DNA from 4 places in the Paenibacillus sp. OAE614 genome. Region 1 is predicted to be linked to each of the others. Evidence: a T-box and tRNA genes for the amino acid it is inferred to sense, from the RefSeq annotation. Region 1 holds a T-box; the other regions hold tRNA genes.
What was found. A T-box is a leader RNA that pairs with one kind of tRNA and senses whether it is charged. The one in region 1 lies ahead of ABIE48_RS12015 (glutamine--tRNA ligase/YqeY domain fusion protein), so its partner is inferred to be a tRNA-Gln.
Positions count from the first base shown of each region.

Region 2: it encodes a tRNA-Gln, which carries the amino acid that the T-box ahead of ABIE48_RS12015 (glutamine--tRNA ligase/YqeY domain fusion protein) is inferred to sense. The anticodon was not compared.
Region 3: it encodes a tRNA-Gln, which carries the amino acid that the T-box ahead of ABIE48_RS12015 (glutamine--tRNA ligase/YqeY domain fusion protein) is inferred to sense. The anticodon was not compared.
Region 4: it encodes a tRNA-Gln, which carries the amino acid that the T-box ahead of ABIE48_RS12015 (glutamine--tRNA ligase/YqeY domain fusion protein) is inferred to sense. The anticodon was not compared.

Region 1 is NZ_JBEPOD010000001.1:2,559,157-2,566,108, forward strand. It holds gene ABIE48_RS11995 (polysaccharide deacetylase family protein) at 1-152, shown strand, start outside; gene ABIE48_RS12000 (glycosyl hydrolase family 18 protein) at 202-1,275, shown strand; gene ABIE48_RS12005 (AraC family transcriptional regulator) at 1,310-2,212, opposite strand; gene ABIE48_RS12010 (glycoside hydrolase family 172 protein) at 2,415-3,497, shown strand; T-box leader at 3,583-3,846, shown strand; gene ABIE48_RS12015 (glutamine--tRNA ligase/YqeY domain fusion protein) at 3,919-5,604, shown strand; gene ABIE48_RS12020 (VOC family protein) at 5,673-6,356, shown strand; gene ABIE48_RS12025 (LacI family DNA-binding transcriptional regulator) at 6,453-6,952, shown strand, end outside.
Region 2 is NZ_JBEPOD010000001.1:2,329-9,280, forward strand. It holds rRNA gene ABIE48_RS00005 (23S ribosomal RNA) at 1-779, shown strand, start outside; rRNA gene rrf (5S ribosomal RNA) at 878-994, shown strand; tRNA gene ABIE48_RS00015 (tRNA-Asn) at 1,002-1,077, shown strand; tRNA gene ABIE48_RS00020 (tRNA-Thr) at 1,081-1,156, shown strand; tRNA gene ABIE48_RS00025 (tRNA-Glu) at 1,164-1,238, shown strand; tRNA gene ABIE48_RS00030 (tRNA-Val) at 1,378-1,453, shown strand; tRNA gene ABIE48_RS00035 (tRNA-Gln) at 1,505-1,579, shown strand; tRNA gene ABIE48_RS00040 (tRNA-Lys) at 1,584-1,659, shown strand; tRNA gene ABIE48_RS00045 (tRNA-Leu) at 1,678-1,761, shown strand; tRNA gene ABIE48_RS00050 (tRNA-Gly) at 1,773-1,847, shown strand; tRNA gene ABIE48_RS00055 (tRNA-Arg) at 1,851-1,927, shown strand; tRNA gene ABIE48_RS00060 (tRNA-Pro) at 1,951-2,024, shown strand; tRNA gene ABIE48_RS00065 (tRNA-Gly) at 2,081-2,154, shown strand; gene ppc (phosphoenolpyruvate carboxylase) at 3,163-5,958, shown strand; gene sigW (RNA polymerase sigma factor SigW) at 6,147-6,713, shown strand; gene ABIE48_RS00080 (zf-HC2 domain-containing protein) at 6,833-6,952, shown strand, end outside.
Region 3 is NZ_JBEPOD010000001.1:135,337-142,288, forward strand. It holds rRNA gene ABIE48_RS00650 (23S ribosomal RNA) at 1-300, shown strand, start outside; tRNA gene ABIE48_RS00655 (tRNA-Asn) at 368-443, shown strand; tRNA gene ABIE48_RS00660 (tRNA-Ser) at 448-539, shown strand; tRNA gene ABIE48_RS00665 (tRNA-Glu) at 549-620, shown strand; tRNA gene ABIE48_RS00670 (tRNA-Val) at 826-901, shown strand; tRNA gene ABIE48_RS00675 (tRNA-Met) at 937-1,010, shown strand; tRNA gene ABIE48_RS00680 (tRNA-Asp) at 1,048-1,124, shown strand; tRNA gene ABIE48_RS00685 (tRNA-Phe) at 1,182-1,257, shown strand; tRNA gene ABIE48_RS00690 (tRNA-Thr) at 1,281-1,356, shown strand; tRNA gene ABIE48_RS00695 (tRNA-Tyr) at 1,360-1,445, shown strand; tRNA gene ABIE48_RS00700 (tRNA-Trp) at 1,456-1,529, shown strand; tRNA gene ABIE48_RS00705 (tRNA-His) at 1,561-1,636, shown strand; tRNA gene ABIE48_RS00710 (tRNA-Gln) at 1,659-1,733, shown strand; tRNA gene ABIE48_RS00715 (tRNA-Gly) at 1,740-1,814, shown strand; tRNA gene ABIE48_RS00720 (tRNA-Cys) at 1,824-1,897, shown strand; tRNA gene ABIE48_RS00725 (tRNA-Arg) at 1,910-1,986, shown strand; tRNA gene ABIE48_RS00730 (tRNA-Leu) at 2,005-2,084, shown strand; gene ABIE48_RS00735 (LiaF transmembrane domain-containing protein) at 2,821-3,126, shown strand; gene ABIE48_RS00740 (PspA/IM30 family protein) at 3,205-3,879, shown strand; gene ABIE48_RS00745 (PspC domain-containing protein) at 3,884-4,372, shown strand; gene ABIE48_RS00750 (PspA/IM30 family protein) at 4,376-5,080, shown strand; gene liaF (cell wall-active antibiotics response protein LiaF) at 5,255-5,902, shown strand; gene ABIE48_RS00760 (sensor histidine kinase) at 5,918-6,952, shown strand, end outside.
Region 4 is NZ_JBEPOD010000001.1:5,450,440-5,457,391, reverse strand. It holds rRNA gene ABIE48_RS25230 (23S ribosomal RNA) at 1-669, shown strand, start outside; rRNA gene rrf (5S ribosomal RNA) at 904-1,020, shown strand; tRNA gene ABIE48_RS25220 (tRNA-Asn) at 1,099-1,174, shown strand; tRNA gene ABIE48_RS25215 (tRNA-Glu) at 1,235-1,306, shown strand; tRNA gene ABIE48_RS25210 (tRNA-Val) at 1,472-1,547, shown strand; tRNA gene ABIE48_RS25205 (tRNA-Met) at 1,608-1,681, shown strand; tRNA gene ABIE48_RS25200 (tRNA-Asp) at 1,715-1,791, shown strand; tRNA gene ABIE48_RS25195 (tRNA-Thr) at 2,094-2,166, shown strand; tRNA gene ABIE48_RS25190 (tRNA-His) at 2,175-2,250, shown strand; tRNA gene ABIE48_RS25185 (tRNA-Gln) at 2,259-2,333, shown strand; tRNA gene ABIE48_RS25180 (tRNA-Lys) at 2,338-2,413, shown strand; tRNA gene ABIE48_RS25175 (tRNA-Leu) at 2,432-2,515, shown strand; tRNA gene ABIE48_RS25170 (tRNA-Gly) at 2,527-2,601, shown strand; tRNA gene ABIE48_RS25165 (tRNA-Arg) at 2,605-2,681, shown strand; tRNA gene ABIE48_RS25160 (tRNA-Pro) at 2,705-2,778, shown strand; tRNA gene ABIE48_RS25155 (tRNA-Gly) at 2,842-2,915, shown strand; gene ABIE48_RS25150 (S-layer homology domain-containing protein) at 3,763-4,425, shown strand; gene ABIE48_RS25145 (MarR family winged helix-turn-helix transcriptional regulator) at 4,810-5,253, shown strand; gene ABIE48_RS25140 (MDR family MFS transporter) at 5,269-6,897, shown strand.

The DNA.
Region 1 (6,952 bases):
TCTTTGAGGATGTCACGGTGACTACGGAAAATGCGGCGGATGGAAAAACCTCGGTGTGGTATACGAATAAGCTGCTCGGCTGGAAAAAAGCCGCGGCGCAGGTTGAGCATGCGATGGACGCGACGATCGATTGGGCCATCGATACGTTCTGACGAAAGAGCAATTTCAAAGGCGAAATGGCGGTGTAATGAGAAGATGGGTATGAAGCAAGTGGCTCAATCCGTATGGATGACTTTGGTGCTGGTCATCGTCGCCGTAGGGGTCGGTTTCAGCATTTGGATGAGGCAGCCGGCGATGCAAGCGGCGGCTCCGCCGGCCAGAAGTCCTGTAGAACTCACCGCATGGGTGGTGGATTGGCAGTGGGAGTCGGGGCTTGCGGATGCAGGGAAGCTGGGCAAGGCTCTAAGCCGTGTTCAGGCGTTTGCCACCTATTTTGACGAATCGGATCAGCCCTATTTTACGAAGGCGTTCAAAGAAGCGCTGCCGCAAATCCGGGAAACGGCGGAGGCTGCCGGCATCGCCGAGCTGAACCTGACCCTTGTTAACGATATCGTGCGGCAGGACGGCAGCGAGTCCCCCAAAGATTCGGAGCTGGTCTCGCGGCTGGTATCCACGAAGGAAGCTCGTGAGCAGCATATCGCCGAGATTGAGGCCCTGCTCGATCAATACTCGTTTCAAGGGGTGGAGATCGATTATGAGCGCATCCAGGACAAGGACTGGGGTTATATGACCGCTTTTTACCGCGAATTGTATGAGCGGATGCATGCCAAGGGGAAATCGCTCCGCATCGTGCTGGAGTCGAGGGCTCCCGTCGAAACGCTGAAGCTGCCCGAAGGGCCTGAATATGTGATGATGGCCTACAATTTGTACGGTACGCACAGCGGTCCGGGACCCAAAGCGGACAAAGCTTTTCTGAAAAAGCTGGCCAAGCGGATGACAGCTGTTCCGGGGGTGAAGACGATCGCGATTGCGGCCGGGGGCTTTGACTGGCATGGGGATCAAGTGACTGCCATTACCGAACAGCAGGCCGTAAAGATACGGTACACGAACAGCTCGGAGCTCAAGCGGGACGCGGCTAGCGGAAGTCTGCACTATCAGTACACCGATGATAAGAACGTAAAACATACGGTGTGGTATGCGGACGGTTCAACACTGACTTCCTGGATCGACACGCTGCGCCAAGCCGGAATTACCCATGTGGCCGTCTGGAGGCTGGGTGAACTCGGAAGAGGCACTTTGGACAAGCTGGTTCAAGCTGCCACAACGGCAAAGTAAATAAAAGGCCGCTGCGCGTTTACGTGTCAGCGGCTTAATGATGGATTTCCGGAGCACCCATGGAGGCATGGGTGCTCATGTATTTTTTCGGAGAGATGCCGCAGGCGGACTTAAAGGCTTTGCTGAAAGCGTAAATGCTGCTGTAGCCAACCTGCTCGGCGATCGCGGACAGGGATAACCGGCTGTACATCATCAGCTCCTTGGCCCGCTCCATCCGGTACCGGATCTGGAATTGGTGCGGGGACACGTCATACGTCTGCTTGAATACGCGCGAGAAGTGATACAGGCTCAGGCAGGCCGTTTTGGATAAGTCCTCCAGCCGAATTATGTCATTGTAATGCTCCATGATGTGGGTCACCGCCCGCTCCATCGCAGCCTGATGCAGCGAGAGCCGGCCATGTCCGGCCGCCTTCAGGCCCTTGATGACCAAATACAGAATATCCAGCACGAGCGATTTCTGAAGCAGCGGAAATTCGGCATCCCGGCGCTCGTAGGCGTGGATGAGCCGCATCAGCTCCTGATGAATTTCCGCATGGTTATGTACCCGGATCAGATGGGGGATTTCCAGCACGGAACCCAGCCAATCCGGCCGGAGCCACGAAAGCTCTTGTTGGCTGCATTCCGCCCGCAGTTTAAAGTTGATCGGTACCTCCTCGTAGTCTTCATAATACAGGGCGTCGAAATGGATATGGGGCATCCAGCAGGGTCCCCTGGAACGGACAAATTCATGCTCAATACCGGGCTTGAACAGCAGCAGGTCGCCTGGAAACACAGTCAGTGAATCCCCGCCAATCCGGATGTCGAGCTCGCCTTGTTCAACATACAGCAGTTCGTAATCAAAAATGATCCGCGGCGCCAGTTTCATACGGTCAACTTTGTGATGCCACGCCCTTCGCACGTAGGGGGACAAGGCTTGCAGCAGCTGTTGCCGGTCCATACGCTTTGACAGCTCCCTCCTTTAATGGTCCCTTATCCGGGTTTCCGCTCTTTCAGCGGCTCGGCGGTTCTTTATTCTGACAATAGCAAGAATGGATAACAAATAACAAGTCCCAACATCGATAAAGAGGGGAAACGCCTGTAGAATGACTTGTAACCGCTTTAATGCAAATCCGATTTGACCAATGACAGGAGAGATGAGCATGGAACCTTTTAACGGGCTGAACATGGGCCTCGGCAATCTATTCCGGATGTCCTCGGCACAGACGAGATCGATCAGCGCGGAAAATGTGACAGGAGCTAAAGGAAAAGGCGGCATGGCCACCCAGGGAACCGGAGCGAATGCCGGCCGGGATTTGGGTCAGGGATGGAAAATATCGCCATCGGTGGAGATCAGACCGGGTGAGGTGTTTACCGCCGCAGAAATCGACGGACCCGGGGCTCTTCAGCATATTTGGCTAACCTGCTTTCCGGACAGCTGGCGTCATATCATTCTGCGTTTTTATTGGGATGATGAGCCGGAGCCTTCCGTAGAAGTGCCTGTCGGCGACTTCTTCTGCAACGGATGGTGCGAGCGGAGCAATGTCAACTCCCTGCCGGTGGCGGTCAATCCCGCCGGCGGGATGAACAGCTATTGGGTGATGCCGTTTCGCAAGAAGGCCCGGGTTACGGTAGAGAACCGCATGGACAAACCCGTCGTGCTGTATTACCAGTTCACCTATACGCTGACCGAGGTGCCGGAGGATGCGGCCTATTTTCACGCCCAATGGCGCCGGAGCAACCCCTTGCCGTATAAGCAGGACCATGTGCTTCTGGATGGCGTGAAGGGGAGGGGACAGTACGTCGGCACATACATCGCCTGGCAGGTGAACAACACGGGGTGGTGGGGAGAAGGCGAGATCAAATTCTATATGGACGGCGACCGCGATTTCCCGACGATTTGCGGCACCGGGACCGAAGACTATTTTGGCGGCGCCTGGAATTTCGAGCATCCACAAGGACAGTACGGGGCGTTTTCCACTGCCTATTTGGGCTTTCACCAGCAAATCAGACCGGACGGCCTGTACCGGAGCCAGCAGCGATTCGGGATGTACCGCTGGCATGTGATGGACCCGATCCGGTTTGAACAGGACTTGAAGGTAACGATCCAGGCGCTCGGTTGGCGTTCCGGCGGCCGCTATTTGCCGCTGCAGGACGATATCGCCTCCGTCGCTTTCTGGTATCAGTCCGAGCCGCACGCCCCGCACCCGCCGCTGCCCGATAACGATGGCCTGGAGGTTATTTAATCCCCGCCCTTTCCGGTTAAAGTATGCATAATGCGGTTTACATTGGCCGAAAATGATGTTAATATGGTCAAAATCAAATCGGAACGAAAACGCGGTGAAGAGAAGAGTAGATGAACGGGCAGCCTTGCAGAGAGCTCCGGCAGCTGTGAAGGAGCAGGCCGCCCGTCATTGAAGCAAGCCTCCGAGCGGCGCATCGGAAGAGGGATCCTCATTCCTTCGGATGGTGCGACAGGAGCTCCTGTTACAGAGCTAGGGTATAAGCATGCGTCCATGCCGTACCCGAAGAGGCGGATGTAGCGATAGATCCGCGAACCGGGGTGGCACCGCGAAATACAATCTCGTCCCCAAGACGTCAGCGTCTTGGAGGCGGGATTTTTTTTGTTTTCTTTTTGATTTATATAAGAGCAGGAGGGGACAGTTTATGGAAGGAAAAGTAAGGCAAGAAGAAGCCGTGGATTTTCTAACGAAAACCGTGATGGAGGATGTGGAGAACGAAACGTATTCTAGACCGATCGCGACCCGGTTTCCGCCGGAGCCGAACGGCTATTTGCATATCGGAAGCGCCTATGCAATTCACGTGAACGCAGCCATTGCTGAAGCATTCCACGGGAAGATGAATCTCCGCTTTGACGATACGAACCCACTGAAGGAAGACATGAAATACGTGGAGGCGATCCGGGAGGATGTCCGGTGGCTTGGTCTGGACCTGCCGGTGTATTTTGGCTCGGATTATTCGGAAGAGATCTTCGAAGCGGCTTTGAAGCTCATCCGTAAAGGAAAGGCCTATGTCTGCGATTTGTCGGCGGAGGAAATGACGGAATACCGCGGAACGCTCACAGAGCCTGGAAGAAACAGCCCTTATCGGGAGCGGTCTGTGGAGGACAATCTGTCCCTGTTCCGTCAAATGAAGGAAGGCCGGTTCCCGGACGGCGCCAAGGTGCTGCGGGCCAAAATCGACATGTCCTCACCCAACATCAACTTGAGGGATCCGGCCTTGTACCGCATCATCCACGCTGAGCATTACCGGACAGGGAGTGAGTGGTGCGTGTATCCGATGTATGACTTTGCCCATCCGATCCAGGATGCCATCGAGGGCATTACGCATTCGCTGTGCTCCGCGGAGTTCAGGGATCACCGCCCCTTGTACGAATGGGTGCTGCGCGAGCTCGAAGTGCCGGAACCCCCGAAGCAGCGGGAATTCGGTCGTCTGAACGTTTCCGGAATGGTCACGAGCAAAAGGTACATCAGGGAGCTGGTAGAGGGCGGATTCGTCGACGGCTGGGATGATCCCCGCCTTCCGACCTTGAAGGGGCTGCGGCGAAGAGGCGTTACGCCGGAAGCCCTCCGGAGGTTCATGCAGGAAGTAGGCATGCTGAGGGGGAGCAGCACGGTGGATGCCGCGATGCTCGACCACTTCATACGCCAGGACTTAAAGGATATGTCTGTCGCTGTGATGGCTGTGCTTGATCCGCTTAAAGTCGTCATCACGAATTATCCGAAGGATCAGGTGGAAATGCTGCATCTCAACCACAGCGATGCCGATCCGATGCTTGGCGGCAGGGATGTCCCTTTTTCCGGAGAATTGTATATCGAGCGGGATGATTATATGGAACATCCGGTACCGGGCTTTCATCGATTGTTTCCAGGAAGCGAAGTTCGATTGAAGGGGGCGTACTACTTAAAATGCCATTATGTCGTCAAGGATCCGGAGACCGGTGAGGTGGTCGAGCTGCACTGCACGTACGATCCCGAGACGAAAAGCGGAACCGGGTTCAGCGGCAGAAAGGTGAAGTCGACGATACATTGGGTGTCCGCCGCACACGGTGTTCCCGCCGAGATCCACTTGTACGGCAGCCTGCTGAAAGATGGCGCGTCCGTGGCGGAATCGGACAATGATTGGGCGGAGCTGGTATCTCCCGATTCCCGAATCATTTACAGGCAAGCCATTATGGAGCCATCGATGAAAAATGCTTCGCCGGATGCCAAATACCAGTTTATCCGCCAAGGCTATTTCTGCCTGGATCCCAAAGATCTGACCGGGCCGGTACCGGTATTTAACCGGATCGTTTCGCTGAAAGATTCATGGAAGAGGGAAGCATCGCGTTGACCCACACGCTGCATACGCTGCCGCAGAGCAATACATTGATAATCAGAAGCACATGGAGGTCTTTTACGATGAAAATACAACAACTTACGATAAATACCCGGCATTTTGCGGAGATGAAGCAATTTTACGCCGGGAAGCTCGGTCTTCCAGTGGCCGAAGAACAGTCGGATAAGGTCACCATTCAAGCCGGCGGCAGCCAGCTCATTCTTCAGAAGGCGGAAGCGCCCGGCGAAAAATCGATGTACCATATTGCCATTACGATTCCGACGAATCAGCTCGAAGCAGCCAAAAAATGGGCCGCTCAGCGTGGAATTACGCTGTTCCGCGATCAGGACGGGGATCAATTTCATTTCGGGAACTGGAACGCCGACGCCCTGTATTTTTACGATCCGGATGAAAATCTGATTGAATTCATCGCCCACCATTCCTTTGATAACGCCGAAAATGAAGACTTCACAAGCAGCCAGCTTCTGCGGATCAGCGAAATCGGGCTCCCTGTTGATGAAGTGGCCGCTGCCGTGGAACAGATTCAAACGACGCTGGGACTGTCCATGTGGAGCGGCGACGGCCGGCAATTTGCCGCGATGGGCGACGCCGAGGGCTTGTTGATCGTGGTGGACCGCGAACGGCCTTGGTTTCCGGACGGAAGAGCGCCGATTGTCAGCGGGACAGGGGTTGTCATTCAGGCACAAGGCAACGAACAGCTTTTGCTGCAGGCAGATCAGTACGACATTCAGTCCCGGGATGAATAATCCGCTGCGGCTGGGCCACTATCGTAATGAGGATCGGAGTCAGCGTGATATAATTAAGGAACTATTCGAAATGAAAAAGTCAGAAGGCAGGGAGTTATGGCCAACATTCACGAAATCGCCAGACGAGCCGGTGTTTCGGTATCCACGGTATCCCGGGTTCTCAACCAGCATCCGTATGTTTCCGCTGAGAAAAGAGCCGCCGTGCAGCGAGCTATCGACGAACTGGATTACACGCCTAACCGCAATGCGGTTGATTTGATCCGCGGCCGGACCCGCAGCATCGGCGTGATCATCCCGTACAATAACAACCCGGCTTTCGACCGGATGCTGAGCGGTGTATTGAACAAATCGGTTGAGGAAGATTACACTGTGACCGTGCTTCCAACCCGGTATGATCCGGAGAAAGAGCTGGAGTATTTAACGATGCTGAAAACTAAACTGCTCGACGGCATCATCATTACGTCCCGTGCCAACGATTGGTCGTCCATCGTCCCCTTTGCGGGATATGGTCACATCGTAGCCTGCGAGTATACGGAACTGGAGGAAATCGGCTGCGCCTACATTGACCGGTATGCCGCGACGCTCGAGGTGTTCTC
Region 2 (6,952 bases), 2.6 Mb from region 1:
CAGGATAGGTGGGAGCCTTTGAAACCTGAGCGCCAGCTTAGGTGGAGGCGCCGTTGGGATACCACCCTGATCGTATCTAGGTTCTAACCTGGTACCGTAATCCGGTATGGGGACAGTGTCAGGTGGGCAGTTTGACTGGGGCGGTCGCCTCCTAAAGAGTAACGGAGGCGCCCCAAGGTTCCCTCAGAATGGTTGGAAATCATTCGAAGAGTGCAAAGGCAGAAGGGAGCTTGACTGCGAGACCTACAAGTCGAGCAGGGACGAAAGTCGGGCTTAGTGATCCGGTGGTACCGCATGGAAGGGCCATCGCTCAACGGATAAAAGCTACCCTGGGGATAACAGGCTTATCTCCCCCAAGAGTCCACATCGACGGGGAGGTTTGGCACCTCGATGTCGGCTCATCGCATCCTGGGGCTGAAGTAGGTCCCAAGGGTTGGGCTGTTCGCCCATTAAAGCGGTACGCGAGCTGGGTTCAGAACGTCGTGAGACAGTTCGGTCCCTATCTGTCGTGGGCGTAGGAAATTTGAGAGGAGCTGTCCTTAGTACGAGAGGACCGGGATGGACGTACCGCTGGTGCACCAGTTGTTCCGCCAGGAGCATGGCTGGGTAGCTACGTACGGACGGGATAAGCGCTGAAAGCATCTAAGCGTGAAGCCCCCCTCAAGATGAGATTTCCCAGTATGTAAGACCCCTTGTAGACGACGAGGTAGATAGGTTGGAGGTGGAAGTGCAGCAATGCATGGAGCTGACCAATACTAATCGGTCGAGGGCTTATCCTAAAAGCTTTCTGAAAGAAAGCTTGCTACGGAAGCATATGCTTAGATTAATTCGCAGATTCGTTTCGTATCTAGTTTTCAAGTGATCAAACACTTGAACGTTTGGTGGCGATAGCGGAGGGGTTCCACGCGTACCCATCCCGAACACGACCGTTAAGCCCTCCAGCGCCGATGGTACTTGGACCGAAGGGTCCTGGGAGAGTAGGACGTTGCCAAGCGGTATATTCCCTGATAGCTCAGTTGGTAGAGCACTCGACTGTTAATCGAGTTGTCACAGGTTCGAGTCCTGTTCGGGGAGCCATTTGCTCTCATAGCTCAGTAGGTAGAGTGCATCCATGGTAAGGATGAGGTCACCGGTTCGATCCCGGTTGAGAGCTCCATATTTGTGGCCCGTTGGTCAAGGGGTTAAGACACCTCCCTTTCACGGAGGTAACATGGGTTCGAATCCCATACGGGTCACCACTTTCATTATTAGCATCAGGGATGAGAATCCAAAAAGGGTTCGTCGGATGTACTTTCGTTGGGACAAGCTTTGCTGCCTTTAAACGAAGGAAAGATCCGGACGGGTCATCGTGTGTTTTAATGGATACATAGTTTGCATGGAGGCTTAGCTCAGCTGGGAGAGCATCTGCCTTACAAGCAGAGGGTCGGGGGTTCGATCCCCTCAGCCTCCACCATTTATGATATGAAATAGTTAAAATTGGGCAGACTATAGTTATTCGTAACTTTGGGGATTAGCCAAGCGGTAAGGCAACGGACTTTGACTCCGTCATGCATAGGTTCGAATCCTATATCCCCAGCCAGTGAGAGCCATTAGCTCAGTTGGTAGAGCACCTGACTTTTAATCAGGGTGTCGAAGGTTCGAGTCCTTCATGGCTCACCAGTTTTAATTACAAGTTTTGCGCGTGTGGCGGAATTGGCAGACGCACTAGACTTAGGATCTAGCGTCTTTGACGTGGGGGTTCAAGTCCCTCCACGCGCACCACTTTGTTTGATGCGGACGTGGCTCAGCGGTAGAGCATCGCCTTGCCAAGGCGAGGGTCGCGGGTTCGATTCCCGTCGTCCGCTCCATATGCGCCCTTAGCTCAGCTGGATAGAGCGTTTGACTACGAATCAAAAGGTCAGGAGTTCGAATCTCTTAGGGCGCGCCATTTAACTGTTTTACAATAGATATCGGGATGTAGCTCAGCTTGGTAGAGCACCTGGTTTGGGACCAGGGGGTCGCATGTTCGAATCGTGTCATCCCGATACGCATGCACAGCTTCGTGCAAGTCATGATTGTTTCAAGGCTTGCACGAAGATCTGCGGGTGTAGTTCAATGGTAGAACTTCAGCCTTCCAAGCTGATAGCGTGGGTTCGATTCCCATCACCCGCTCCATACATAAAACATAACGCCGAAAGGCGTTTTTTTGTTTAGAGCGGTAGTGTGGGAGAGAACCCATGCAGCGTGGGTACGACCGTCCGTGCTGGCTACTCTGAAGGAACCCAATCAGGACGCGCGTCAACATCTACCTCTGCGGCGGCCGAAGGCCCGCTTTTTTAATCGAGATGTTGAGTATTCCCATCACCCGCTCCATACATAAAACATAACGCCGAAAGGCGTTTTTTTGTTTAGAACGGTAGTGTGGGAGAGAACCCATGCAGCGTGGGTACGACCGTCCGTGCCGGCTACACTGAAGGAACCCAATCAGGACGCGCGTCAACATCTACCTCTGCGGCGGGCCGAAGGTCCGCTTTTAAATTTTAGATGCCTTCAAAGGGCTGTTATGCACGATTACAAGGTATCTCTCTGAGGTTTTACCTGATTGCCTCTATAACCCCCTTTATTTGCCCCTCTAGCCCTTTTAAATGGAGGGTTAATAACCACACAATTACATTCTTAAAAATCTTTATTATGCCTAGCTAAGCAGCTAACACAATCTAATATTGGGTATACCCATGATTCCTTAATATGTGTTCTATGTTGATCAATGAACTAACATCTATATGAACAAGAGAGCACAGTTAAATCAGCTGCTGTAATGAAAAGTTTCAAAGACATTTTTCGTTAAACTAACCTCATGTTAAATATTAACGGGATGATTTGTTTAATGAGTTAACTTACGTGGTAAATAGTGGATGAAGCATCTGAGCTATGCATAAATAAACTCAATACGGTATTTTATTTAGAATGAAAACCGCCGTATTATTCATAACATCTGGTAAATCATATGTCAGGAATTAGGCATGACTGAATGAAAATACATATTTTACATCGTGTTTTTACGCGAAAATCTGCGCTTTATTTAATAAAAGTGCAGATTTTCGATGTGATTTATTGTATGATGTTAAGAAAGTATGAACAAAGAGAAAGCAATACAGACGGGATAGAGACGGGAGGAGTAGCATGACTGAACTTACGGTAACCGCGAACAAAAGCAATTCAAACAACTTGCTGCGGCGTGACGTGCGATTCTTGGGGAACATACTCGGGGAAGTGCTTGTTCATCAAGGGGGCAATGAACTCTTAGATATCGTTGAGAAGATCCGTGAAACAAGCAAATCTTTACGTTCTGTTTTTTTGCCTGAATTGTATGAAGAATTCAAAAAGATGGTTGAAACCCTTGAGCCGGATATTCGCCATCAGGTGATTCGCGCTTTTGCGATTTACTTCCAACTTGTGAATATCGCCGAGCAAAATCATCGGATCCGCAGAAAACGGGACTATGAGCGCTCAGCTGGAGAAAGTGCTCAGCCCGATTCGATCGAGATGGCCATCAAGGAACTGAAAGAGCGGAATTTTACGGTCGAAGAAGTTCAGGACATTATTGAGAGCCTGTCCCTGGAATTGGTAATGACCGCCCATCCGACGGAAGCCATGCGCAGAGCGATTCTGGATATTCATAAACGGATTTCCGAAGATGTCATGCTGCTGGACAATCCGACTCTTACGTTCCGCGAGCGCGAACAGCTTCGGGAGAAGCTGCTGAACGAAGTCATTACGCTGTGGCAGACGGATGAGCTTAGAGCCCGTAAGCCTACGGTACTGGATGAGGTCCGGAACGGAATGTATTACTTCCATGAGACGCTGTTCCACGTTCTGCCTGACGTCTATCAGGAATTGGAACGCTGCTTGACCAAGTATTATCCGGGACACCTCTGGCACGCGCCTACGTATCTGAGATTCGGTTCATGGATCGGCGGCGACCGTGACGGTAACCCATCTGTGACGGCCGAAATCACTTCGCAGACGCTTCGTATGCAGCGCAAGCTGGCTATTCGGGAATATCAGCGCATTTTAGTTGAATATATGCAGTATTTGAGCTTCAGCACTTCCATAGTAGAAGTTTCGAAGGAACTTCAGGATTCCATTGAACGGGACCGTGCAAATGTAACCGTTACAAAAAGGGATATTTGGAACAATGAGAAGGAACCATACCGTATTAAACTGGTTTACATGATGGAGAAAATCGCGAACGTTCTGGACGACAGTAAAAAAGGAACAGCCGAGTCCTACGCTTCGCCCGCGGAGTTTATCGAAGACCTGAGCATTATTGACCGCAGTCTTCGCTTCCATTTTGCGGACTATGTAGCAGATACTTATATCAAGAAGCTGATTCGTCAGGTGGAGCTGTTTGGGTTCCATACGGCGGCGCTGGATATCCGTCAGCACAGCCAGGAACATGAGAATGCGATGAAAGAGGTCCTGGAGAAGAGCAACATTACGCCGGACTATGCAGCGCTTTCCGAAGAGGAGAAGATTGAGCTGCTCACGAAGCTGCTGAGCGAACCGAGACCGATCTCGTCGGTATATCAGGACTACAGCCCAAGTACTAAAGAGTGCCTGGATGTATTCCGGGTAGTCAAGGAAGCACAGCAGGATTACGGTAAAGATTGCATTACCAGCTACCTGATCAGTATGGCTGAAGGAGCCAGTGACATTATGGAAGTCATGGTCTTCGCCAAAGAAGTCGGGCTGTTCCGGCAAGTTCCGGACGGTACCGTAGAATGTACATTGCAGGCGGTTCCGTTGTTCGAGACCATAGAGGACCTGCACGCCGCTCCGGAAATTATGAGACGGCTTTTCAAACTGCCGATTTATCGTCAGAGCATTACGGCCCGGAACGACCTTCAGGAAATTATGCTGGGTTATTCCGACAGCAACAAGGACGGCGGCGCGGTTACAGCCAACTGGGAACTGCGGGTTGCTCTGAAAGAGCTGACGGCTGTCGCCAGCGAGTTCGGCATCAAGCTTAAATTTTTCCACGGACGCGGCGGATCGTTGGGTCGCGGCGGCATGCCGCTGAACCGCAGCATTCTGGCGCAGCCGGCTTCTACCATCGGCGGAGGCATCAAGATCACCGAGCAGGGTGAGGTCATTTCCTCGCGCTATTCGCTGAAGGGCATTGCTTACCGCAGCTTGGAACAGGCAACATCGGCTCTGGTGACGGCAGCAATCAACGCACGTTCGCCGGAAGAGGATGACGTAAACGAAGCCCAATGGGATGAGATCGTGCGCGAGATGTCCGAGGTTTCCCGGAATAAGTACCAGGATCTGATCTTCCGTGATCCGGATTTCTTGGCATTCTTCAAGGAATCCACGCCGCTTCCTGAAGTCGGAGAGCTGAACATCGGTTCGCGTCCTTCCAAGCGGAAGAATACCGACCGTTTTGAAGATCTGCGCGCCATTCCGTGGGTGTTCTCATGGACCCAAAGCCGCTACCTGCTTCCTGCATGGTACGCCGCGGGTACAGGCCTTCAGAGCTTTTATCAGAACAAGGAAGAGAATCTGAAGGTGATGCAGGAGATGTACGAGAAGTTCTCCTTCTTCACTTCGTTGATCGATTCCCTTCAAATGGCGATCGCCAAGGCGGATATGGTCATTGCCAAGGAATACGCCGGCATGGCCCGCAACGATGAGGCACGCCGCCGTATCTTCGGACTGATTGAGGAAGAGTTCAAGCTGACGTCAGAGCTGATTTTGAAAATTACAGGACAAAAAGAAATTCTGGATAATGTGCCTGTCATTCAGGAATCGATCCGCCTCCGCAATCCTTATGTGGATCCGCTCAGCTATTTGCAGGTACAGCTGCTCAGCGAGCTCCGCGGACTGCGCGAACAGGATGAGGATAATGCAGAATTGCTGCGTGAGGTTCTGCTCACGATCAACGGCATTGCCTCGGGACTCCGGAACACAGGCTGATGATACGATTACTTCAATAAGCATCCCTGAAGCCAGAATAGGAAAGCTCAGTGCCTGAACCCCAGGCGCTGCGGCTTTCCTATTGTTCTGTTATACGGCTTGTCTTGCTTTTTAGAGAGACTTCATTTACGATTTGAATGGAAAAATAAATTGTTGTCGTACCCATCAGCAAGTCTGGGGGAATCTTGATGGAAAATATAGAAAACCGGCTGACGAAACTGGCTCTGAAAGGGGACCAGCGGGCGTTTGCCGAAATTGTGGAACTGTACAAGGACAAAATTTATCATCTGGCTTACAGGATGCTGAACAACCGTCACGAAGCGGAGGACGTCGTTCAGGAGACTTTTTTACGCGTATATAAAAATTTGGACAGGTATGACCAGAATCAGAAATTCTCCACATGGATTTACCGCATCGGAACCAATTTATGCATCGACCGGCTGAGGAAAAGGAAACCGACCTATTCCCTTGATGCTGAGATGAACGACCAGGAAGGTATGGACGGGTATTCGATGATTCCAAGCGATAACCGGACGCCTGAGAGCGAGACGCTGATCTCGGAGACGCAGCAGATCATTTACGAAGCGATCGAGAGCCTTCCGGCGAAGTATAAGTCGGTCATGGTCCTCCGGTATTTGCAGGATTTGTCCTTGCAGGAAATCAGCGATGTGCTGGGAATGCCCGTAACAACGATTAAAACGAGGGTGCACCGGGGTCGCGAGTTTTTGCGTAAAAAATTAGAGCCCAAATTATAGAAAACGAGCTTCGGTTTTGAAACTTCTTCAGAACCTGTACGTATTACAAATGAAACTGACCTATGCCCCTGAACCGGGGAGATTGAATACATTCATATTAATGAAAGGATTGGCTCAGAATGGATTGCAAATTAGCCGTCTCTTTAATGCATGATTATTTAGATGACGACTTGTCCAAGGAGCAGCAGTTGGAGCTTAAGACCCATATGCTGTCCTGCCCTGACTGTCGGATGCAGTTT
Region 3 (6,952 bases), 2.4 Mb from region 1:
GTCGTGAGACAGTTCGGTCCCTATCTGTCGTGGGCGTAGGAAATTTGAGAGGAGCTGTCCTTAGTACGAGAGGACCGGGATGGACGTACCGCTGGTGCACCAGTTGTTCCGCCAGGAGCATGGCTGGGTAGCTACGTACGGACGGGATAAGCGCTGAAAGCATCTAAGCGTGAAGCCCCCCTCAAGATGAGATTTCCCAATTCGTAAGACCCCTTGTAGACGACGAGGTAGATAGGTTGGAGGTGGAAGTGCAGCAATGCATGGAGCTGACCAATACTAATCGGTCGAGGGCTTATCCAAAATATTAATTCGCAGATTCGTTTCGTATCTAGTTTTCAGGTGATCAAACACTTGAATTAAATATTGTTCCCTGATAGCTCAGTTGGTAGAGCACTCGACTGTTAATCGAGTTGTCACAGGTTCGAGTCCTGTTCGGGGAGCCATTATGGAGAGGTGTCCGAGTTGGCCGAAGGAGCACGATTGGAAATCGTGTAGGCGCCAAAAGCGTCTCGAGGGTTCGAATCCCTCTCTCTCCGCCATTATAGTTTGGCCCGTTGGTCAAGGGGTTAAGACACCTCCCTTTCACGGAGGTAACATGGGTTCGAATCCCATACGGGTCACTTTCTTTAATAGCATCAGGGATGAGAATCCAAAAAAGGGTTCGTCGGAGCATTACTTCGTTAGCATCTGCATCGCAGTCTCGAACGAAGTGAGAGTATCCCATACGGGTCACTTTCTTTAATAGCATCAGGGATGAGAATCCCAAAGAAAAAATACTTGCCTTTTTAGTGGTTTATCTGCTAAGATATTAAAAGTGTTTCTTATGGAGGCTTAGCTCAGCTGGGAGAGCATCTGCCTTACAAGCAGAGGGTCGGGGGTTCGATCCCCTCAGCCTCCACCATGTATACTTTAAAGAAAATAAATATTTTTTAATGACGCGGGGTGGAGCAGTCCGGTAGCTCGTCGGGCTCATAACCCGAAGGTCGCAGGTTCAAATCCTGCCCCCGCAATTTATCTCCTTACATATGGAGATACATAATTGGCCGTGGAACCGTGGTGTAGAGGCCTAACATGCCTGCCTGTCACGCAGGAGATCGCGGGTTCGAATCCCGTCGGTTCCGCCATTTATTTTCTTGAGAGTTTAGTTTGTTGCAATAATGCTCTTAATAGAAACAAAATTAGGCTCGGTAGCTCAGTCGGTAGAGCAGAGGACTGAAAATCCTCGTGTCGGCGGTTCGATTCCGTCCCGAGCCACCATGAATTTAATAACAAGCATAAAAGCCGGTGTAGCTCAATTGGTAGAGCAACTGACTTGTAATCAGTAGGTTGGGGGTTCAAGTCCTCTCGCCGGCACCATATGGAGGCTTAGCGAAGTGGCCAAACGCAGCAGACTGTAAATCTGTTCTCGTACGAGTTCGGTGGTTCGAATCCATCAGCCTCCACCAGTTTTATTATAGGGGCATAGTTTAAAGGTAGAACAGCGGTCTCCAAAACCGTTAGTGTGGGTTCAATTCCTGCTGCCCCTGCCATTCGAAATACAGCTTCATATCTTTTATTATGGCGGTCGTGGCGAAGGGGTTAACGCACCGGATTGTGGCTCCGGCATTCGTGGGTTCAAGTCCCATCGATCGCCCCATAACTTATAATGACAATCTTGTTGGGGATTAGCCAAGCGGTAAGGCAACGGACTTTGACTCCGTCATGCATAGGTTCGAATCCTATATCCCCAGCCAGTTTAAGCGGACGTGGCTCAGCGGTAGAGCATCGCCTTGCCAAGGCGAGGGTCGCGGGTTCGATTCCCGTCGTCCGCTCCATTTGATTTCGGCGCCATAGCCAAGTGGTAAGGCACAGCTCTGCAAAAGCTTTATCCCCAGTTCGAATCTGGGTGGCGCCTCCATTAACTTCATATGCGCCCTTAGCTCAGCTGGATAGAGCGTTTGACTACGAATCAAAAGGTCAGGAGTTCGAATCTCTTAGGGCGCGCCATTTTTTTTAACTGAATATGCCGGTGTGGCGGAATTGGCAGACGCGCGCGACTCAAAATCGTGAGGGAAACCGTGGGGGTTCGAGTCCCTTCACCGGCATCATAGAGAAAAAGTCTTGGATATCTTTCCAAGGCTTTTTCTTGTATAGACTAACATTGTACACCGAGCCATCGTTTGTCGTTCGTTAATCTCTCATCCCGCTATATTGCACTTCTCCTTCCAATCAGCCACCTGATGATATCCCGCAGAAAGGCAGCCATTTTAATTCATATTGCGTTTATTTGTATGACTGTATGGCATTTAATTCGTATCATGTTGTTTTATGTAGGTCCTATCCGCATCGAAGTTCTCTTTATATGACGTGTCCTCGTAAGATGGGAGTAACAGGGTGTACAACAGGCTTGAAAAAGATCCTCTGATCAATCCGTTCGTTCTACCATTACTCCCTTTGAACGTTTTCCCCATCCTTGTTTAAAGTTGATAAACCATTCCAGCTTGCTTTACCCGGGTTAAACAGGCTCTATGTTTCTTTAGCTAAGTGCTAAATCCCTTGCTCAAAGCCTCCAACGATTCCCTATCTAAGCATTGTATAAGTAAACTGCTCATTGAAGTTCCCATAGCGTGTCGATCATGCCCTATAAACGGGCTAATGGAGCTGTCAGTGGAGGATGTGGCTGCCGAATTACATGCAAAAAAAGCTTGCTTCGTCTAAGGTCCGAGCCTTCCCCCGACTTAGGTCTAGGATTAAAAACCGTCTGGGGTCCGTTTTGGAAAACCCGGATTGAACCTAAAATAGAGTCATAAGGTTGATACAAACGAAAGGCGGTGACAATGCATGAGAACAAATAAAACTTCTGGTTGGGCGATCGTATTGATCGCAATCGGAGCACTGATGCTCCTGGGAGTATTCGCTCCATTATTCGGCAGGCTGATCGGATTGATCTTCCCGATCCTGATGATCGTGCTCGGCTATTATGGAATTCGCAGAGGTAAGGTGGTCATCGGTACGATTATCCTCGCATTCGGTGTCATGGGACTTCTGGCGAAGCTGTCCTGGATCATCGGACCGCTGCTGGGAATTGCCCTGGTAGTGTTCGGGATTATGCTGCTGAAAGGTAAGAAGTCGTCGAAGTGGATGTAACGGTAACAAAGAATTACCTTCAATAAATACAATCAAACGAATAGGCGATCACAGCTTATAAGGAGGGAGCAAAAACAGATGAGCGTATTTCGCAGGGTACGGGATATCACCGTAGCGACATTAAATGAACGTTTGGAACAAAGTCAGGACCCGGTACGGTTGATCGATCAGTTTTTGGCATCAACGCGTGACGATATTATGGAAGCCGAGAAGCTCGTTCAGCAGTACTCAGCTCATGTAAGACAGCTGAAGCAGCAAGTGGATCAGGCATCCAATATGAAGGAAAAGCGTGAGGAGCAGGCGCTGCTGGCTCTCAAGGCCGGCGAGGATCATTTAGCCAAGCTCGCGCTGCAGGAAAAAATCATCTATGAAGAAAAGCTCGAGCAATACGGAGGACTGCTGGATACAACCCGCCAGTCGCTCACCGAGCTGGAAAATCAGCTGAACGACCTGAAATTGGAGTACCAAACCGTGTATAGCAAACGTCAATACTACGCGGCACGGATGGAAACCCTCAGACTTCAGCAGCGGATGAATCAGCGTATGGAAGGTTTTGGCGGACAGGATGTTCCCAAGATGTTCAACCGTCTGGAAGACCGCATTTCCGATTGGGAGTTTGAAGCACGTAGTCTGCGCGACCTGCGCCGCGGCGGTCAGGAACTTTTCGAGCAAGCCAGCGGAACGGTATCCAGCGTGTTGGAAAGGGAGCTGGCCCGTCTGAAGGAAAAGCTGAACAACAGCGGAAAGGAGTAACGTCATGAGCAAGCTATACCGATCAACCCGCGATAAAATGGTCACCGGTTTATGCGGCGGTCTGTCCGATACCTTTGGCATCGATTCTACGCTGCTACGGATCCTGTTCTTGATCAGTATCCCATTTACCGGCGGGACCACGCTGTTCATCTACTTTATCGCGGCTTTGGTCATCCCAAAAGAACCAACGACACCTTTTAATCCATATGGACCGGGGCCGGGGGCAGCTGGGGGCGGATACTACGGCAATAGTATGGGCTCCGGCAGCTACTACGGCAACGGTCAGCAAGGCAACGGCGCTTATGGTGCCCAATCTTTTGACCCTAGAGCCAAATACAACGGTTCGCCTTACGGCGGAGGCAGACCGGGCGGATACAGCTCGTCCGCATCCGACCTGGACGCCATGATGGAAGATATCGAGAAGAAAGCCATGAAGAAAGAGCTTGAGGAATTGAAAAAAAAATTATCTAAGTACGAGAAGGGAGAAGTGTAAAACATGGGAGTATTTAAAAGAATTAAGGATATGACGAAAGCATCGGTGAACGAGGTATTGGATAAAGTTGAAGACCCGGTAATTATGCTGAACCAGTATCTGCGCGATATGGAGGCAGAAATCCATGACGCGGAAGTTACAGTAGCGAAGCAAATGGCCAATGAACGCCGCATGAAGCAGCGCGTGGAAGAAGCCGTGAAGATGGCCGGCCAACGTGAGGCTCAAGCTGAACTGGCACTGCGTAACGGCCAGGAAGAAGTAGCGCGCAAGCTGCTCGAGGAAAAGATTTATTTTGACCAAAAACTGTCCGAGTACCAAGAACTGCATGCTCAATCCGAGGCGCAAGCTAAAGAACTGGTACAGCAGCTCCATGACATGAAAGACGAGTTCTACAAAATGCGCAACAAGCGCAATGAGCTCGTAGCCCGTGCGCAAATGGCGAAAGCCAAAAAGCAAATGTCTCAAATCAGCAGCCTGCATACGATCGAAAGCGGCAGCGCGTCCCTCGGATTCCACCGCATGGAAGAAAAGATCATGCAATTGGAAGCTGAAGCCGATGTGATGCGTGCCCCTTACCGTCCGGAAACATCCGCTTTCACCAGCCCGGTCGATGCGGAGAAGCAGCTGAAGGTGGAAGAACAGCTCAGCGCGCTGAAAAGCAAGCTGAACCCGCCGGCTGCCGCTCCTTCCAAATCGAATAAAGAATAAGTATTCAATTCTGCGGACAATATGATATGCTAGGAAGAATGGAATAAGGGCGCGAGACCTTCATTCACATCTTCCTGGATCCCGGTGAAGCCATAAGGAGTGTGCCCGTCACAACCCTATGGCTTTTCCGGTCTTACTTTTCCGATATACCAAGACATCATAAGGAGGTGCGGCATGGAAAAAAGAAATCGCTTCATTGCGCTGATTCTCATCGGGATCGGCCTCCTCATGCTCTTCGGCAGGTGGGTCGGCTTTTTTACCATCGTCGCCCTCTTATTCATTCTTATGGGAATTTATACGATTCGCGGCGGAAAAGTGAAGAGAGGCTACCGTCTTGTGGCGGTCGGAGCCATCCTGCTGCTGATTGATCATTTGCTGATCGTGCTGGGGATTGCGCTGATCTCCCTGGGATGGTTTTTTGTAAAGGCAAGGAAGGTACAAAACCGGGACGGGTATCTGCAGAAGCAGGGCTTTTCGGGGCATTACAATTGGGACCAGGTCCCTTGGGCTATGAGAAGCCAGAGCGTCTGGCATGTCATCAACGAAGCCGATCTGGATTTGTCGCTTGCGATCCCCGAGGAACACCGTACGGTTATGATGTTTCAAGGCATCATGGGGGATACGGACATCAAAATTCCGGAGTATTACGGGGTGGAGCTTGAAGTGTTCGTCCTGTTTGGCGCGATCGATTTCAGAGGGCACCGGGATAACGGTTTGATGAACCGTTTGAACTGGAAGTCACCCAATTATGAGACCAGCGAATATAAAGTTAAATTCCATATTTCCTACCTGGTAGGAGATGTTGATATTGATCTGTCATAGAAGGAGGGTTCCCTGATGAAAACCAGAAAACCGGCTAATATGGTCTCCCGGAGCATGGGCGAGGGGGCCCTTCTTTCTTTTGTTATGCTCCTGATCATTTTTTACGTACTTTATACATATGGTTATTTGGCCCCGTTTGATTCTTGGCAAAAAACGCTGCAGGCCGGTGCTACGCTGATCCTGGTTCCGATCGGTCTGGGAGCTATCTTCGGGTTCTATCAGAGCTACCGGGTAAAAATGAAGCTGGAACGGCTGCGGGAAACGCTGCTCTCCTGGGAAAAAGGGAACGTCGCCCGCTCCGTGCCGGAGCTTGGCAGCGACGAGGTCGGGCGCCTTGGCGAGCAGCTTGGGCGCATCAGCAAAAAGTGGGAGGAGCAGGTCAACTCCCTTCAGCGCTTGTCCACGAACAATGCCCAGCTGGCCGAGCAGGCGCGGATATCGGCAATCGTAGAGGAGCGCCAGCGTCTGGCGCGGGAGCTGCATGATGCGGTATCCCAGCAGCTGTTTGCGATATCGATGACGGCGACGGCCGTGGGGAGGACGCTTGAGAAGGATTTTGACAAGGCCCAGCGCCAGGTGGCGCTCATCGAAGAAATGGCCGCCGTGGCCCAATCGGAAATGAGAGCACTGCTGCTGCATCTCCGGCCGGTCTATCTGGAAGGCAAGCCGCTGGAGCAAGGCCTCGGTGAGCTGATCAAAGAGCTCAAAGTGAAGGTCCCAATGGAAATCGTGTTTGAAATGGACCAAGGCATCCACCTGGTAAAAGGAATCGAAAACCATCTGTTCCGCATCATCCAGGAGGCGATGTCTAACACGCTCCGGCATGCCAAAGCGGATAAGATGGAAATCCGGATTCACCAAAAGAAAGACATGGTCTGGGTCATGCTGCGTGACGACGGCCAGGGCTTTGAACTAAACGAGACAAAACAGGCCTCTTACGGCCTTTCCAATATGCAGGAACGCGTCAACGAAATCGGCGGATCGATCCAGATCATTACGGCGCCCGGCAAGGGTACGCGAATCGAAATTACCGTACCGATTGTATCTGAA
Region 4 (6,952 bases), 2.9 Mb from region 1:
GGACAGTGTCAGGTGGGCAGTTTGACTGGGGCGGTCGCCTCCTAAAGAGTAACGGAGGCGCCCCAAGGTTCCCTCAGAATGGTTGGAAATCATTCGAAGAGTGCAAAGGCAGAAGGGAGCTTGACTGCGAGACCTACAAGTCGAGCAGGGACGAAAGTCGGGCTTAGTGATCCGGTGGTACCGCATGGAAGGGCCATCGCTCAACGGATAAAAGCTACCCTGGGGATAACAGGCTTATCTCCCCCAAGAGTCCACATCGACGGGGAGGTTTGGCACCTCGATGTCGGCTCATCGCATCCTGGGGCTGAAGTAGGTCCCAAGGGTTGGGCTGTTCGCCCATTAAAGCGGTACGCGAGCTGGGTTCAGAACGTCGTGAGACAGTTCGGTCCCTATCTGTCGTGGGCGTAGGAAATTTGAGAGGAGCTGTCCTTAGTACGAGAGGACCGGGATGGACGTACCGCTGGTGCACCAGTTGTTCCGCCAGGAGCATGGCTGGGTAGCTACGTACGGACGGGATAAGCGCTGAAAGCATCTAAGCGTGAAGCCCCCCTCAAGATGAGATTTCCCAGTATGTAAGACCCCTTGTAGACGACGAGGTAGATAGGTTGGAGGTGGAAGTGCAGCAATGCATGGAGCTGACCAATACTAATCGGTCGAGGGCTTATCCAAAATTACCCCAAAAAGTGACGTGAAGCGTTAGAGCAACACCGATTACTTTTCGGGGACCCCGGAATACAAACCGGGTGAAGCTACGAAGATAAAACACAGATTCGTTTCGTATCTAGTTTTCAGGGAGTCAAAATTGCTGATTTCACTCCAAGCGGGTGAGAGCAGCCGGATGACTTTCAGCATTTGGCGATGCTGAAACCTGAATTATGCATTTGGTTATTAACCAATGCTCCGTTTGGTGGCGATAGCGGAGGGGTTCCACGCGTACCCATCCCGAACACGACCGTTAAGCCCTCCAGCGCCGATGGTACTTGGACCGAAGGGTCCTGGGAGAGTAGGACGTTGCCAAGCGGAAAACCACTTTTGTGGTATTTTTTTTGGCCTTGATGGTCACCTACATATGACAAAACTGGTTGGTTGTAACAACGTTCCCTGATAGCTCAGTTGGTAGAGCACTCGACTGTTAATCGAGTTGTCACAGGTTCGAGTCCTGTTCGGGGAGCCACTTTTAAAAAACGTCTAAGGATGTTTTGTTGCAGAAAACGGAATTAGACTTTATATATATGGCCCGTTGGTCAAGGGGTTAAGACACCTCCCTTTCACGGAGGTAACATGGGTTCGAATCCCATACGGGTCACTTTCTTTAATAGCATCAGGGATGAGAATCCAAAAAAGGGTTCGTCGGAGCGTTACTTCGGTAGCATCTGCATCGCAGTCTCGAACGAAGTGAGAGTATCCCATACGGGTCACTTTCTTATTATCATCAGGGACGAGAATCCCCCAATAAGTTACAAAAGATTATGGAGGCTTAGCTCAGCTGGGAGAGCATCTGCCTTACAAGCAGAGGGTCGGGGGTTCGATCCCCTCAGCCTCCACCACTTTACCCCAAAAAAGTTTATAACGAATACTATTGGGGGCCAAAAAAGTACATTTAATGACGCGGGGTGGAGCAGTCCGGTAGCTCGTCGGGCTCATAACCCGAAGGTCGCAGGTTCAAATCCTGCCCCCGCAATTATCTCCTTAAGATGGAGATCCCAAAGGCCGTGGAACCGTGGTGTAGAGGCCTAACATGCCTGCCTGTCACGCAGGAGATCGCGGGTTCGAATCCCGTCGGTTCCGCCATTTTAAATTGCTTCAGGGATGAGAATCCGAAATACGGGTTCGTCGAAGCATCTGCTTCGTTAGCATTGCATCGCAGTCTCGAACGAAGAGAGAGTATCCCGTCGGTTCCGCCATTTTAAATTGCTTCAGGGATGAGAATCCGAAATACGGGTTCGTCGAAGCATACACTTCGTTAGCGCTGCATCGCAGTCTCGAACAAAGAGAGAGTATCCCGTCGGTTCTTTTACTTCAGACGGAATCCAAATGGTTATTTGCTTTCGCGATAGATGGTTATCGCTTTGGAAATATTCAAATATTCATGCGCCGGTGTAGCTCAATTGGTAGAGCAACTGACTTGTAATCAGTAGGTTGGGGGTTCAAGTCCTCTCGCCGGCATGTTTGTGGCGGTCGTGGCGAAGGGGTTAACGCACCGGATTGTGGCTCCGGCATTCGTGGGTTCAAGTCCCATCGATCGCCCCATTATTTGTTGGGGATTAGCCAAGCGGTAAGGCAACGGACTTTGACTCCGTCATGCATAGGTTCGAATCCTATATCCCCAGCCAGTGAGAGCCATTAGCTCAGTTGGTAGAGCACCTGACTTTTAATCAGGGTGTCGAAGGTTCGAGTCCTTCATGGCTCACCAGTTTTATTTACAGGTTTTGCGCGTGTGGCGGAATTGGCAGACGCACTAGACTTAGGATCTAGCGTCTTTGACGTGGGGGTTCAAGTCCCTCCACGCGCACCACTTTGTTTGATGCGGACGTGGCTCAGCGGTAGAGCATCGCCTTGCCAAGGCGAGGGTCGCGGGTTCGATTCCCGTCGTCCGCTCCATATGCGCCCTTAGCTCAGCTGGATAGAGCGTTTGACTACGAATCAAAAGGTCAGGAGTTCGAATCTCTTAGGGCGCGCCATTTAACTGTTTTACAATAGATATCGGGATGTAGCTCAGCTTGGTAGAGCACCTGGTTTGGGACCAGGGGGTCGCATGTTCGAATCGTGTCATCCCGATACGCATGCACGGCTTCGTGTAAGTCTTGATCTTTCTGCACTCAAGGCTTGCACGGAGAATGTGCGGGTGTAGTTCAATGGTAGAACTTCAGCCTTCCAAGCTGATAGCGTGGGTTCGATTCCCATCACCCGCTCCATACATAAAAACATAACGCCGAAAGGCGTTTTTTTTGTTGTGGAGCGGTTGTGTGGGAGAGAACCTACGCAGGCGTGGGTACGACCGTCCGTGCCGGCTACACTGAAGGAACCCGTTCAGGACGCGCGTCAACATCTACCTCTGTGTCGGGTCGAAGGCCCGCTTTTTAATCCGGATGTTGAGTATTCCCATCACCCGCTCCATACATAAAACATAACGCCGAAAGGCGTTTTTTTTGTTATGGAGTGGTAGTGTGGGAGAGAACCCATGCAGCGTGGGTACGACCGTCCGTGCCGGCTACACTGAAGGAACCCAATCAGGACGCGCGTCAACATCTACCTCTGTGTCGGGTCGAAGGCCCGCTTTTTAATCCGGATGTTGAGTATTCCCATCACCCGCTCCATACATAAAAACATAACGCCGAAAGGCGTTTTTTTTGTTATGGAGCGGTAGTGTGGGAGAGAACCCATGCAGCGTGGGTACGACCGTCCGTGCCGGCTACACTGAAGGAACCCGCTCAGGACGCGCGTCAACATCCACCTCTGTGGCGGGCCGAAGGTCCGCTTTTTAATCGAGATGTTGAGTATTCCCATCACCCGCTCCATACATAAAACATAACGCCGAAAGGCGTTTTTTTGTTGTGGAGCGGTTGTGTGGGAGAGAACCTACGCAGGCGTGGGTACGACCGTCTGTGCCGGCTACACTGAAGGAACCCGCTCAGGACGCGCGTCAACATCTACCTCTGTGGCGGGACTAATCCGAAGATTTTCCCATGGTGCAACCTTCCATATTTTCTTTGCGTCTGTAGGAAAGACAAGACCAAATTTTCCCGAAGAAGGTGTGGCTAGATGAAGAAGAAGCATGTTGTATCAGGAAGTGTTGCAGCCCTGGCGTTATCCCTGGCGATCGGCGGGTCAGTGTTCGCGGCAGGAGAGGGCTTTACGGATTTGGCGGGAGTCGCCGGTGCCGATAAAATCGCTGCGCTCCAGCAGCAGAAGCTGCTGAAGGGCGACAGTGAATCGGCCTTCCGGCCGCAGGCACAGCTGACAAACGCAGAAGGCGTTCAGCTGCTGGCAAACTTGCTGGCTGACGTGCCGGTTACGAAGGCAGCCGAGGGAAGCGAAACCGCAGCCCTGACAAACGTGAAGACAGGCGCATGGTTTGCTCCAGCTTTTCTTACGGTTACGAACCACGACATCGCCCTGCCGGCTGATATTGAGCCTAGTCAAGGCATGACTCGTGAAGCTTTCACGCAGTATTTGATCGAGACGGTGGAAAAGAAGGGCAACCTGCCGATGATCAATTTGGTACCTAAAGACATCGCGGATGACAGCAAAATGACTCCTGAGTATCAAGGGGCTATTCAGCGGGCGCTGGCCTGGGGGATTGCCGACCTGGACAGCAGCGGCAACTTCCGTCCCCAAGATCAAGTGACCCGGTCTGAAGCAGCGGTAATGGTGTACAACGCGCTTGAATTTTTGAAAACGCACAATTACCCTAAGCCGGAATAAAAGAGTCGGAAACTGTCTTTGTTGTCAAACTGAAACGAGATCCGTCGATGAAACACAGCAGCAAGCCACGACGAATATCGACAAAAAAGTCACCCTCGCAAAGGGTGGCTTTTTTTGTTGAGAAGACGCTTTTTAGAAAAATAGGAGCCAATCGAGAAAGAGGAGAACCTCTTTTTTTTCTGCTTTAAAAAAGGACAAGTCTCCCTAAACCGCCTCTTGACTATCTGGCTGCGGAGGCGTAATATTACTTAAGTATTTAATGATTAAGTTACTAATTGATTAAAAATTTATCTATTAACAAATAATTAATTAGTGTCCTAATGTAACTGCGGCAATACGACGCGGATGGTCACAGATCCATACCACGCCAAGGAGGTCAACCGTTTGTCCAGAAATGAACAATTGTTTGAAGTGGCGGCGATGTTCCGGTCGCTGCTGAAAAGTATGTCCCATGAATGGAACAAAAACAGCGCCAAGCAGTATAATCTGACTTTTCCCCAGTTTCAGGTATTGTATGCATTGAAGCTCCGGGGCCCACAGAAGGTATCCGAACTAGCCGAAATGCTTGGCCTGACGTCTCCCGCCATAACGAGTTTGACGGATAAGCTCCTTGCTTCGGGTTATGTAAACCGGGAAAGGGCCGAGAACGACCGGAGGGTCGTGTATACCTCCATTACAGAGAAAGGGATGTCTACGATCGGGCAAATCGTTGAGGACCAGCAAGAAATCATTACGGTGTTCTTTGAAATGTTGTCCGAAGAGGATGTACAGCATTTGAGAAGGATCTTCTCATTAATGCTTTTGAATATAGATCATCATGAAGCATAGAGGTGAAAGAGGTACATGGAGCATTTAACGCTGAAGCGTAAAATAACCATCATGATCGCGATTATGGCGGCGATGTTTTTTGCGGCCATTAACCAGACGATCACAAGCACGGCGATGCCGCGTATTATCGCGATCCTGGATGGTATGGATTACTATACATGGACGATTAATATTTATTTGTTAACTTCGACGATTGCGACGATTCTGGTCGGTAAATTGTCGGATATGTTTGGACGCAAGCCGTTCATTCTGATCGGGATCCTATTTTTCATGTTAGGCGCGTTCTTAACCGGTACTTCGGATAATGTGTACCAGTTCATCATTTATCGCGGGATTCAGGGGATTGGCGCTGGTATCATCCAATCGACGGCCTTTACGGCGGTAGGGGATTTGTTTCCTCCGCGCGAACGCGGTAAATGGATGGGCCTCATGACGGCGGTGTTCGGTTTCTCCAGTGTCCTGGGACCGACGCTTGGCGGTTATCTGGTGGATCATATCGACTGGCACTGGCTGTTCTGGATTTTCCTGCCGCTTGGCATTGTCGCTTTTATTATGATTCTGACGCTGTTTCCGAAAGTGGACCGCAAGCACGGACAGAGCGTCGATTACGTGGGTTCTTTGTTCCTGACGACGACGATCGTTCCGCTGCTTCTTGCCTTTTCCTGGGCGGGGACCGAGTACGAATGGGGCTCTTGGCAGATTCTTAGTCTCCTTGGAGCAACCGTTGTATCTGCACTCATTTTTATTTATGTGGAAACCTTGGTGAAGGAACCGATACTTCCGCTGCATTTGTTTAAAAACGGCGTGGTGACGGTCTCGAACTTGATCGGCTTTATTATGAACTTTGGCTTGATGGGAGCCATGATTTATATTTCCTTCTACGTGCAGGGCGTGCTGGCTATTTCTCCGACTTACGCGGGTTACGTCACGCTGCCGATGTCGCTGTGTATGGTCATCACGAGTGCCATTACCGGTCAATTGATCGCCAAAATCGGGAAATACAAGCGCTTTGCCCTGATCGGGATGCCGGTTATGATTATTGGCATGGGCCTGATGATCTTTATGGATAACATCGCGATGACGATCGTCAGCACGATCATTTTCGGTATTGGCCTGGGCCTCGGGATGCCGGTCTTCTCGCTGGCAACGCAAAATGCGGTGTCGCATAAGGAGCTCGGTGTCGTTACCGCATCGACGCAGCTGTTCCGTAACCTTGGCGGTACGATCGGTATCGCTGTGATGGGTACGGTTATGTCGAACAGTTTGACGAAACATTTGAAAGAAGCGCTGCAGTCCCCGAGTGCTCCGGACTTCAGTTCACTGGATCCGAAGACGGCACAGAGCTTGCTCGCTTTCGCCAATCCGCAGACACTCATGAACAAGCCCCTGGTTGAAAAGACGGAAGCGAGCCTGCCGGAGCAAGCCAGAGCACTGTTCGTGCAAATGATCGACAGCATCCGGCACGCGCTGGGTGATACGCTATCCACCGTGTTCCTTACAGGTACGCTGGTGCTTGTCGTGGCTCTGATCCTCGTGTTCTTCTTGAAAGAACTGCCGCTTCGTTCCACCAACCAGACACCGGAAGCGAATGCTCCGTCGGGAAATGCGAACGTGAAGCCGGGCAAGGCGGTAACCGCCGAATAATTCCGTTATTGATTCCATACCTCCAGTCCGTTGAAAACGGTCTGGGGGTATTTTT